Regions from separate parts of the Burkholderia glumae LMG 2196 genome, predicted to be linked through region 1. Evidence: predicted binding sites of a transcription regulator. Region 1 holds the regulator's gene; the other holds the start of a gene.

Region 1 (5,093 bases):
CCGAACAGCAGCACGTAGACGAGGCCCGAGATGACCGGCGACACCGAGAACGGCAGGTCGATCAGCGTGGTCAGCAGCGCCTTGCCGCGAAACTCGAACTTGGCGATCGCCCACGACGCGCAGACCCCGAACACCAGGTTCAGCGGCACCGCGATCGCGGCCACCGTCACGGTCAGCTCGATGGCGGCCCAGGCGTCGGGGTCGCCGAGCGCCTCGAAGTAGAAGCCGATGCCCTTGGCCAGCGCCTGCGCGAACACGGCCGCGAGCGGCACCACCAGGAAGCCGGCCAGGAACAGCAGCGCGAGGCCGGTCAGCGCCCAGCGCACCAGCCGCGATTCGGTGACGGGATCGCGCCGGCGCGCGGCCTTCGCACGCGGCGCGGCGCCGGCGGGCAGCACGGCTGAGGTGGATTCGCGGCTCATTGCGCACCTCCGGCGGCGGCCGCCGCAGTGCCGGCCACGGCCGGCACCGGAGCGCTCGCGCTGCGGCCGGTGCGGCGCTGCAGCCACCATTGCAGCGTATTGATGAGCAGCAGCATCAGGAACGAGACCACCAGCATCACCACCGCGATCGCGGTGGCGCCCGCGTAGTCGTACTGCTCGAGCTTGGTGATGATCAAGAGCGAGGTGATCTCGGACTTCATCGGCACGTTTCCGGCGATGAAGATCACCGAGCCGTACTCGCCGAGCGCACGCGCGAACGCAAGCGCGAAGCCCGTCAACAGGGCCGGGAACACGGCCGGCAGCACCACCCGGCGGAACGTCAGCCAGCGCGAGGCGCCGAGGCAGGCGGCGGCCTCCTCCTGCTCGCGCTCGAATTCCTCGAGCACGGGCTGCACCGTGCGCACCACGAACGGCAGCCCGATGAAGGTCAGCGCCACCAGCACGCCGAGCGGCGTGAATGCGATCTTGATGCCCAGCGGCGCGAGATAGCGGCCGAGCCAGCCGTTGGAGGCGTAGACGGCCGCCAGCGAAATGCCCGCGACCGAGGTCGGCAGCGCGAACGGCAGGTCGACGATCGCGTCGACGACGCGCTGGAACGGGAACCGGTAGCGCACCAGCACCCAGGCCACCAGGAAGCCGAACACGGCGTTGATCAGCGCGCCGCCGAACGCCGCAAGGAAGGTGAGCCGGTACGAGGCGAGCACGCGCGCGGAAGTCGTCGCGGCGACGAACTGGTCCCAGGTCAGCGTCGCGGTCTTCAGAAAGGTGGAGGCGAGCGGTATCAGCACCACGAGGCTCAGATAGGCCACCGTGATGCCGAGCGTCACGCCGAAGCCGGGCAGCGCGCTCGGCTTGCGGAAGGTGTACGTCGTCATGCGAATGCGCTTCCTAGGTTGACATGGGAGGCGCGGCCGCGCCGAAGGTGCCGGCCGGCCGCGCGTCAATTCGAGTCCATCGTTGTATCGGGCCGCGCGTGCGCTCGCTCGCGCCGCGCGGCCTCGGTTTGCTGCCCTGCCGCGGGTACTGCGTGCCGCGCTTATTGCGGCTGGTAGATCGAGTCGAACACGCCGCCGTCGGCGAAGTGCGTCTTCTGCGCGTTGGCCCAGCCGCCGAAGGTGTCGTCGACGGTGTAGAGCTTGAGCTTCGGGAACTGCTTCGTCAGTTCGGCCGGCACGTCCTTCGAGCGCGGGCGATAGAAATTGCGCGCCGCGATTTCCTGGCCCTGCTTGCTGTAGAGGAAGTTCAGATAGGCTTCGGCCAGCTTGCGGTCGCCCTTCCTGTCCACCACCTTGTCGACCACCGCGACGGGCGGCTCGGCCAGGATGCTGACGGAGGGCACGACGATCTGGAACTTGTCAGGGCCGAACTCCTTCAGCGACAGGAACGCCTCGTTTTCCCAGGCGATCAGCACGTCGCCGATGCCGCGCTGCACGAAGCTGGTGGTCGCGCCGCGCGCGCCCGAATCGAGCACGCCCGCGTTCTTGTAGAGCTTGGCCACGAAGTCCTTCGCGCTCTGCGCGTTGCCGCCCGGCCGGTGCAGCGCGTAGGCCCAGGCCGCGAGGTAGTTCCAGCGCGCGCCGCCCGAGGTTTTCGGGTTCGGCGTGACGATCGACACGCCCGGCTTGATCAGGTCGTCCCAATCCTTGATGCCCTTCGGGTTGCCCTTGCGCACCAGGAACACGATGGTGGAGGTGTAAGGCGAGGCGTTGTCGGGCAGGCGCTTCTGCCAGTCCTTGGCGACGAGGCCCTTGTTGGCCAGCGCGTCGATGTCGTAGGCGAGCGCGAGCGTCACCACGTCGGCCTGCAGGCCGTCGAGCACCGAGCGCGCCTGCGCGCCGGAGCCGCCGTGCGACTGCTTGAAGTTGACGGTCTCGCCCGTCTTGGCCTTCCATTCCTTGCCGAACGCCTGGTTGACGTCCTGATACAGCTCGCGGGTCGGATCATACGAGACGTTCAGCAACGTCGTGTCCGCGAGTGCGTGCGTGACGCCGCCGAGCGCCGCCGTGCCTACCGCCAGCGTGGCGATCAGACGGCGGACCCCGCCCGCCAGCCCCATGTTGCCCTTGACCATCCCGTGATCTCCCGAGGTGCGTGGATCGTTTTTTGCAATGCCGGGCCAGTCTAGCGAAGGGCTTACATCATTAAAAATAATCGTTCCGAATTCTTTTATATGAAAAAGTGGTAAGGACCGTCCGACGGACGGTTGCGGCATCGAAACCGCCGTTTCGACGTCGCTCGATCGCGGCAGAATCGACGCGATAGCGCCGAACCTGAAGTAACGCTTGAATTTCCCCGACTACTGTATAAAAATACAGATCACTGTCTATCCATACAGTCCGACCATGACCAAACTCACCGCACGCCAGCAGCAAGTGTTCGACCTGGTTCGCCGCGCGATCGAGCGCTCCGGCTTCCCGCCGACCCGCGCCGAGATTGCGGCCGAACTCGGCTTCAGTTCGCCGAACGCGGCCGAGGAGCACTTGCGCGCCCTTGCCCGCAAGGGCGTGATCGAGCTGGCCGCCGGCGCCTCGCGCGGCATTCGCCTGCTCGGTCTCGACGAGGCGCCGCACCAGCTCACGCTGCCGCATGCGGCGCTGATGCAACTGTCGCTGCCGCTCGTCGGGCGTGTCGCGGCAGGTAGCCCGATCCTCGCGCAGGAACACATCTCGCAGCACTACGCTTGCGACCCGGCCCTCTTCACGAGCAAACCCGACTACCTGCTGAAGGTACGCGGGCTGTCGATGCGCGACGCCGGCATCCTCGACGGCGATCTGCTCGCCGTGCAGAAGCGCAGCGAAGCCAAGGACGGCCAGATCATCGTCGCGCGGCTCGGCGACGACGTCACCGTCAAGCGCCTGAAGCGCCATTCCACCGGCATCGAGCTGATCGCCGAAAACCCCGACTACGAAAACATCTTCGTGAAGGCCGGCAGCGCGGAATTCGCGCTCGAAGGCATCGCCGTCGGGCTGATCCGCTCCGGGGAACTGTAATACCGGGGCCGGCTGCCGGTCGCTTCGTCCGCTGCCGGCTTGAATCTGCTCAGCACGTTCGTCCCTCCATCCGATCTGGAGAACACATGGAACGCTTCACCCGCCTGTTGCCCTTCCGTCAATTCGGCCGCCTGCGCCATCTGCGGGGCCGCACGCCCTGCGCACCGCTGGCCGGCGAACCCGCCGAAACCGGCGCCCTGCCGCTGGCCATCGAGCCGGCCGCGGCGGCCGCGCTGCCGTCGGCGCTGCCGGCCTTCGCGCGCGTCTCGCTGAATGCCGGGCTTAATCATGCCGAGCCGGCACGCCGTGCGCCGGTGCGCGTCTACCACGGGCAATCGCGCGTGATCATGGTGGGAACGATCGATGCAGTGTGTCGCATGATCGATCGTTGTATCGCCGAGGAGCGCTCGGCGGCCTGATGGTCTGATACGCTCTCCAGGTTCCGAGACCGTCTTTCGAGACAGGAGGCCTGGTGTCCGTTTCCCCGTCGTCCGATTCATCGTCCGATTCGTCGTCCGTTCCGCCCCCGCGCCGCAGGCGGCTCGGCTGGCTGCTTGCCGTGGTTGCCGTCGCACTGCTCGCGGTGATCCTGTATGCGGCCGCGTCGCCCTATCTCGCCTTGCGCGGGTTGAAGCAGGCAGTCGATGCGCGCGATGCGCAGGCGATCAGCCGCTATGTCGACTACCCGGCCCTGCGCATCAGCCTGAAACAGCAGTTGACCGATGAACTGATGCGTCGCATCGACCTGCAGCGGCACGACAATCCGCTCGCGATGCTCGGCGCGATGGTCGGCTCGGCCTTGATCGGCCCGCTCGTCGATGCCTACGCGACGCCCGAGGGCGTCGCCGCGCTGCTCAGCGGCCTGCCGCCGAACGGCGATCCGCGCCAGCAGCCGCCGGCGCTCGATCGGCCCGCGCCGCCGGCTGCCCCACCCGCCCCGGCATCCGGCGCGCTGGCCGCGCCCCCCGCCACGGCCAGCGCGCCGCCGCCCGGCAGCGCTGCGGTGCCGCCTGCGGCGCCGCAATCGAGCGCCGCCTACCATGGCATCAACGAGTTCGTCGCCGTTTATCAGCGCAACGCCGGCGGCACGCGCTACGCCGCGATCTTCCGGCGCAGCGGCCTGTTCGGCTGGAAGCTCAGCGCGATCGATCTGCAGCCCTGACGCATCCGCGCCGCCAGGAGCGAAAGCGGCCGGCGACAGGGGCGAAAGCCGCCGCCGGCGGGCACGGAATTCGCGCCGCGCCGGCTCGCCTGCCAAGCAAGGGGGCCGGTCCGGCCGATCGATCGTGCCGATCGTGCCGATCGTCCCGCCCGGCCGGCGCTCAGGCCTGGGAGGCCGCCGCGAGCGCGGCTTCCTTTTCCTTCGCCAGCTCCTCGCGCTGCTCGTCGGACGACGCGCAGGCCACCAGGATGCTGCACGAAACGCGGTCGAGCAGTTGCGTGTTGCCGGCGCCCATCCACCAGCGCGAGAGCCCGCTGCGACAGCGGTGGCCGACGACGACCAGATCGGCGCCAAGCTCCTTCGCGAGATTCGCGATCTCGTCGATCGGATAACCGAACGCGAAATGGCCCTGCGCCTGGACGCCGCGCGCGGTCAGCCAGTCGACGCCCTCCTGCAGGATCGCGCGCGCCGTCTCCTCGAAACGCCCGCAGGCAACGT
Region 2 (5,093 bases), 1.3 Mb from region 1:
GCGTTGGCGGCCAGCGCGTAGCCGCATTCGCCGACCGGCCGGCCGATCCGGATCGCCGTCATGAGGTCCTGCAGCGGCTTGCGCGAACGCAGGTGCATCGTCACGTCGCCGAGCGCGACGAGCGGCATCGCGCGCTGCACGCCGGCTGCCTCGATCGTCTCGCGATACAGGCCGTCGAGCGAGCGCCCCAGTTGCACGAGGCCGAGCCGCGCGCGCTCGCCGAACTGCGCCGCGCACCACGCGAGCTGCGCGTCGAGCACGTCGGCGCGCACCGGATAGGCCGGCACCAGGATCGCGAAGCAGTCGGGCATGCCGCGCAGATGCGCGAACTCGGGCGGCGGCGCGGCCAGCATGCGCGGCGTGAGCGTGTAGCTACCCTTCGGCGCCGCCATGCGCCGCCATGAGATCAGCTCGGACAGGTTGCCGTAGCCCTCGCGGTTGCATGCCAGCAGCACCAGCCCGAACCCGCCCGGGCCGGGATCGCCGCCCGGCGCGACGCGCTCGGGCGTCAGCTCGAAATACGCGCCGACGGCGAGCCGGAACGGCTCGGGCCGGTCCGCCGGCGGCGCGCCCGCCGCCTTCCACGCGGCCTCGAGTTCGGCGTTCTTCGCCTTCACGGCCACGTGCATGCGCGGCGCGCCGGCGAGCGAACAGGCGTCGGTGACGGCGATGCCGCGATAGCCGAGCGCGTGCGCGCGCGCCACGAGCTCGTCGGCCGAGGACGCGCCGCACAGGAACGAGAAATTCGTGCGGCAGAACAGCTCCGCGTAGGCAGGCAGGGCCGACGGCATCGCCATCGCGTCACCCGAACAGGCCGTGCAGGAACCAGCGCGGCTCGCTGCCGCGCCGGTCGCGATCCATGTAGATCCAGTAGCAGGCGCCGTCGTCGTCCTGCGCGACGTAGTAGTCGCGCTGGACGAGCTGGCCGTCGAACCAGCCGCCCTCGACGCGCTCGGCCGTCGACATCAGGCGCAGCGGCGTGCGGTAGCAAGGCCGGTTCTCGCGCATCGCGAGCGCGATCGGCTCGGCCAGCAGCCACGCGGGGCGCGGCGCCACGGCCGGCGCCTCGGACGGGCGGCCCGCCGGCGCATGCGACGGCAGCCAGCGGTTGGCGGCCTCGGGCCGATGGTCGGCGCCGGGCGCCGCGCACAGCACGTTGTCGGCGCCGAGCCGCGCGCGCAGCAGCTCGACCAGCCGCGCCCGTGCCTCGCGCGTGCGGCCCGGCTCGGGGAACAGCTCGGCGCTCGGCGGCGCGACCGCCTCGACGCGCGTCGCGACGAGCCGCAGCGCCAGCACGGCGGCCGGCAGCTCGGCGCGCGCGAGCCGCTCGCCGAGCACGCGCAGGCAATGCAGCTCGTCGCGCGTGGGCTCGGCGAACGCGAGCTCGACCGAGGTGGGCGGCACCGCGCAGCGGCCGCGCTCGTGTTCGAGGTCGAGGCGCAGCGCGACGAGCGAGAGCTGCCGCGCGGCCAGCCAGCCGCCCAGTTGCGCCACCAGCCGGCGCGCCGCGAACAGCACCGCCTCCGCATGCTCGACGCGTTCCGGCAATTCGAGACGGGTGTCGAACTCGGGGGGGATCGGCAGCCACGCGAACGGCTCCGGCAGGTCGCCGTAGGCGCGATCGAGCGCTTCGAGCAGCACGGTTCCGCAGCGGCGCTGCAGCCCCGCGCGCGGTAGCCGGCGCAGGCCGCCGAGCGTCGTGCAGCCGAGCCCGTCGAGCCACCCCGCGTAGGCCCGCGCGGCCGGCAGCAGCACGCAGGGCAGCGCGTCCAGCACGCGCCGCAGGCTGGACTCGCGCGCCACGCGCCGGCGCGCGCCGCCGCGCGCCCGCGCGAGCAGCCAGGCGCCGCGGCCGGTCGGCGCGGTGCCGAGGCGCGCCGCGTAGCCGAGCGCCGCCAGCGCGGCGCCCACCTGCCGGCACAGCGCGGGCAGCCCGCCGAACAGCCGCAGGCTCGCGCCGACCTCGACGATCAGGGTCGCCTCCTCGTCGAGCGCGACCGAGGGCGAGAAGCGCAGCAGCGCCAGCGCGACCGCGCGCAGCGCATCGGCTTCGCGCGCGAGATCGCGTTCGGCGAGATGCGTGTCGGGCGCGAGCGTCAGCACGCCGCCGCGCTTCATGCCGGGCCGCACGCCGCGCGCGCGCGCGGCCGCGTCGGCCACCAGCACCACGCCCTGCTCGAGCACGGCGCGGCCCGCGGCCGGCGCGTGCTCAGACGGGCACGCGCACACGTCGAGCGGCAGGCGCGGCAGATGGATGCCGAGCAAGACGCGCATAACGACCCTCCACGATCGGCGACGGCAACGCGAGTTCGAGCCGCGCCGCGCAGGCCGGCCCGCGGCGCTTGACGATCTCGACCGACACGCCGCACGGCTGCGGCCGCACCGCGAGCCGCAGCACCGCCGGCGACGGCTGGCGCGCCGCCGCGAGCGGGCGCAGCATCACGAACAGCGTGTCGCCGGCGCGCGCGGCCGCCAGATGCAGGCGCCGCAACACGTCGGCCGGCGCGGCTTCCATCTGCCAGAACAGCAGCGCGCCACAGCAGCCCGTCTTCAGCGATTGCTCGGCTGTCCACAGGGCATCGCGCCGGTTGGCTGTGCGCAACCACAGCAGCGCATCGAGCGGCACGCCGAATGCGGCCAGCGCGGCCGCGTTCGGCGGATGCGGGGGCGCCACCAGCGCGAGCGGGCGCCGCTCGGCGACGCTGCCGGCCAGCCCCGGCGCGAGCAGCCGCATCTCGCCGCAGCCCGGGTGTGGAACCAGCAGCTCGACGAGCCCCCCCACCGGCCAGCCGCCGCCCGGCAGCTCGGCCGACAGCGCCGGATAGCCGGTGCCGACCGTGCGCGGGCCGCCGCGGGCGAGCTGGGAGCCGCGCCAGAGCGATGGATGCAGCGATTCGGGAGAGACGGAAGCGGTAGGCATGAGGCGACCGATTACTGTATGTTTATACAGTATAGTGGAAGCCGCCCGGCTGCGACAAATTCAAAGATGACTTTTTGCCGGGGCCCGAAACGACGAAAGGCCCCGCGGGGCCTTTCGATCGACGACCGGTGAAACGCGGCGGGCGCGCTCAGAACGACGGCACCATCGAACCCTTGAACTGCTTGTTGATGAACGCCTTCACTTCCGGCGACTGATAGGCCGCGACGAGCTTCTTCACCCACGGCTGGTTGCGGTCCTGCGCGCGCACCGCGATCAGGTTCGCGTAGGGGCTCGTCAGCGATTCGAGCGCGATCGCGTCCTTGGTCGGCTGCAGGTTCGCGGCCAGCGCGTAATTGGTGTTGATCACCGCCGCGTCCACGTCGCCGAGCACGCGCGGCAGCTGCGCCGCGTCCAGCTCGGAGATCTTCAACTTCTTCGGGTTGTCGGCGATGTCGAGCACCGTCGCGTTGTTGCCGCCCGTGCCCGCGCCGCCCTTCAGCTTGATCACGCCCTGCGCCTGCAGCAGCAGCAGCGCGCGGTTCTCGTTCGACGGATCGTTCGGCACCGCGAGCTTGGCGCCCACCGGCAGGTCCTTCAGCGACTTGAACTTCTTCGAATACACGCCGATCGGCGAGATGTAGGTCAGGCCCGCGCTGACGATCTTGTAGCCGCGCTGCTTCACCTGGCTGTCGAGGTAGGGCTGGTGCTGGAAGCTGTTGGCGTCGAGGTCGCCCGAATCGAGCGCCGCGTTCGGCTGCACATAGTCGTTGAACTCGATCACCTTCACGTTCAGGCCTTGCTTCTCCTTGGCGACCTTCTGCACCACCTGCCACACCTGCGCATCCGGGCCGGCGACCGTGCCGACCTTGATCACCTTGTCCTGCGCGTGGGCGCCGAACGACATGCCGAGGGCCGCCCCGGCGGCGACGGCGGACACTGCTTTCAGGAGATTGCGACGCTTCATCTGTTGTTCTCGCTTGCGTTGTTGCGGTACCGGCTTGATAAAAGGACGGCGCGGCTCGTGGCCGCCCCGCCCGTCAAAGAGTGCGCATGGTGTCACAGGATCGGCGCCGCGTGAAATACATCCCACTCATATGGGTATGCCGGGCGCTGGCAATGCCGGCGGCCGGCGCGGCCGCGAACGGACAGGACCCCGCTGGTCCGTGGCGGGCGGGCCGTTCGCTTCGCCCGGCGGCGACTCGCGGACGCCGAAGCCGGCCCGCTCAGCCCAGCAACAGCCTCAGGTCGTGCACCCAGGGCGCCGGCCCCTGCCCGTCGCGCACGAACAGGCGCAGCTTGCCGGCCGGGTCGAACACGTAGCTCGCCGCCGTGTGGTCCATCGTGTAGCCGTCGGGCGTCTTGCCGGGCGATTTCGCGTAATAGATCCGGAAGTCCTTCGCCACCTGCTTGAGCTGCGCCTCGCCGGCCGGGCGCAGCGCGACGAACGACGGATCGAACGCGGCCACGTACTGCGCGATAAGCGGCGCCGTATCGCGCTCGGGATCGACGGTGACGAGCAGCACCTGCACGCGCTTGCCCTCGGCGCCGAGCTGCTGCCTCGCCTGCGCGAGTTCGGCCAACGTGGTCGGGCAGACGTCGGGGCAATGCGTATAGCCGAACACCAGCACCACGGCGCGGCCCTTGTAGTCGGCGAGCGTGCGCGTGCGGCCGGTGGTGTCGGGCAGCGCGAAGTCCTGGCCGAACTGCGTGTTGCCGGTGATGTCGAGATTCTCGAAGGCCGGCTGGCGGCTGCAGCCGCCGAGCAGCAGCGCGCCGGCCGCGGCGCAGGCGGCCAGCCAGCGCCGCCGCGTGGACGGGATGGGGCGCGGCATCATCGCGGCGCGCTCAGAAGCCGAGCAGCGGGCGCAGGTAATGATCGACGAGCAGCGCCATGAACAGCAGCGAGAGATAGACGATCGAGTAGCGGAACGCGCGGCGCGCGAGCGCATCGGAATAGTCGACGTAGACCTTCCACGCGTAGGCGATGAACACCGCACCGAGCAGCACCGCGCTCGCCAGATAGACCACGCCGCTCATGCCCGAGATGAACGGCATCATCGTCACGACGAACAGGATGAGCGTGTAGAGCAGGATGTGCAGCCGCGTGAACTTCTCGCCGTGCGTGACGGGCAGCATCGGCAGGCCCGAGTTCTCGTAGTCCTTGATCCGGTAG

What was found. The regulator LexA, encoded in region 1, represses DNA repair genes until DNA is damaged. The targets are predictions, from matches to a motif close to ACTGTATNNNNATACAGT.
Region 2: imuA (translesion DNA synthesis-associated protein ImuA) is a predicted target of LexA. The motif match lies at 2,934-2,951, and genes of this name have one in related genera.

What each region holds. Positions count from the first base shown of each region.
Region 1 covers NZ_CP009435.1:3,007,409-3,012,501, forward strand. The annotation lists gene cysW (sulfate ABC transporter permease subunit CysW) at 1-422, opposite strand, end outside; gene cysT (sulfate ABC transporter permease subunit CysT) at 419-1,318, opposite strand; gene KS03_RS25985 (sulfate ABC transporter substrate-binding protein) at 1,480-2,514, opposite strand; gene lexA (transcriptional repressor LexA) at 2,786-3,433, shown strand; gene KS03_RS25995 (hypothetical protein) at 3,520-3,852, shown strand; gene KS03_RS26000 (DUF2939 domain-containing protein) at 3,906-4,595, shown strand; gene KS03_RS26005 (universal stress protein) at 4,756-5,093, opposite strand, start outside.
Region 2 covers NZ_CP009435.1:675,301-680,393, forward strand. The annotation lists gene KS03_RS15570 (error-prone DNA polymerase) at 1-797, opposite strand, end outside; gene KS03_RS15575 (Y-family DNA polymerase) at 802-2,274, opposite strand; gene imuA (translesion DNA synthesis-associated protein ImuA) at 2,210-2,920, opposite strand; gene KS03_RS15585 (MetQ/NlpA family ABC transporter substrate-binding protein) at 3,069-3,884, opposite strand; gene KS03_RS15590 (SCO family protein) at 4,144-4,755, opposite strand; gene cyoE (heme o synthase) at 4,766-5,093, opposite strand, start outside.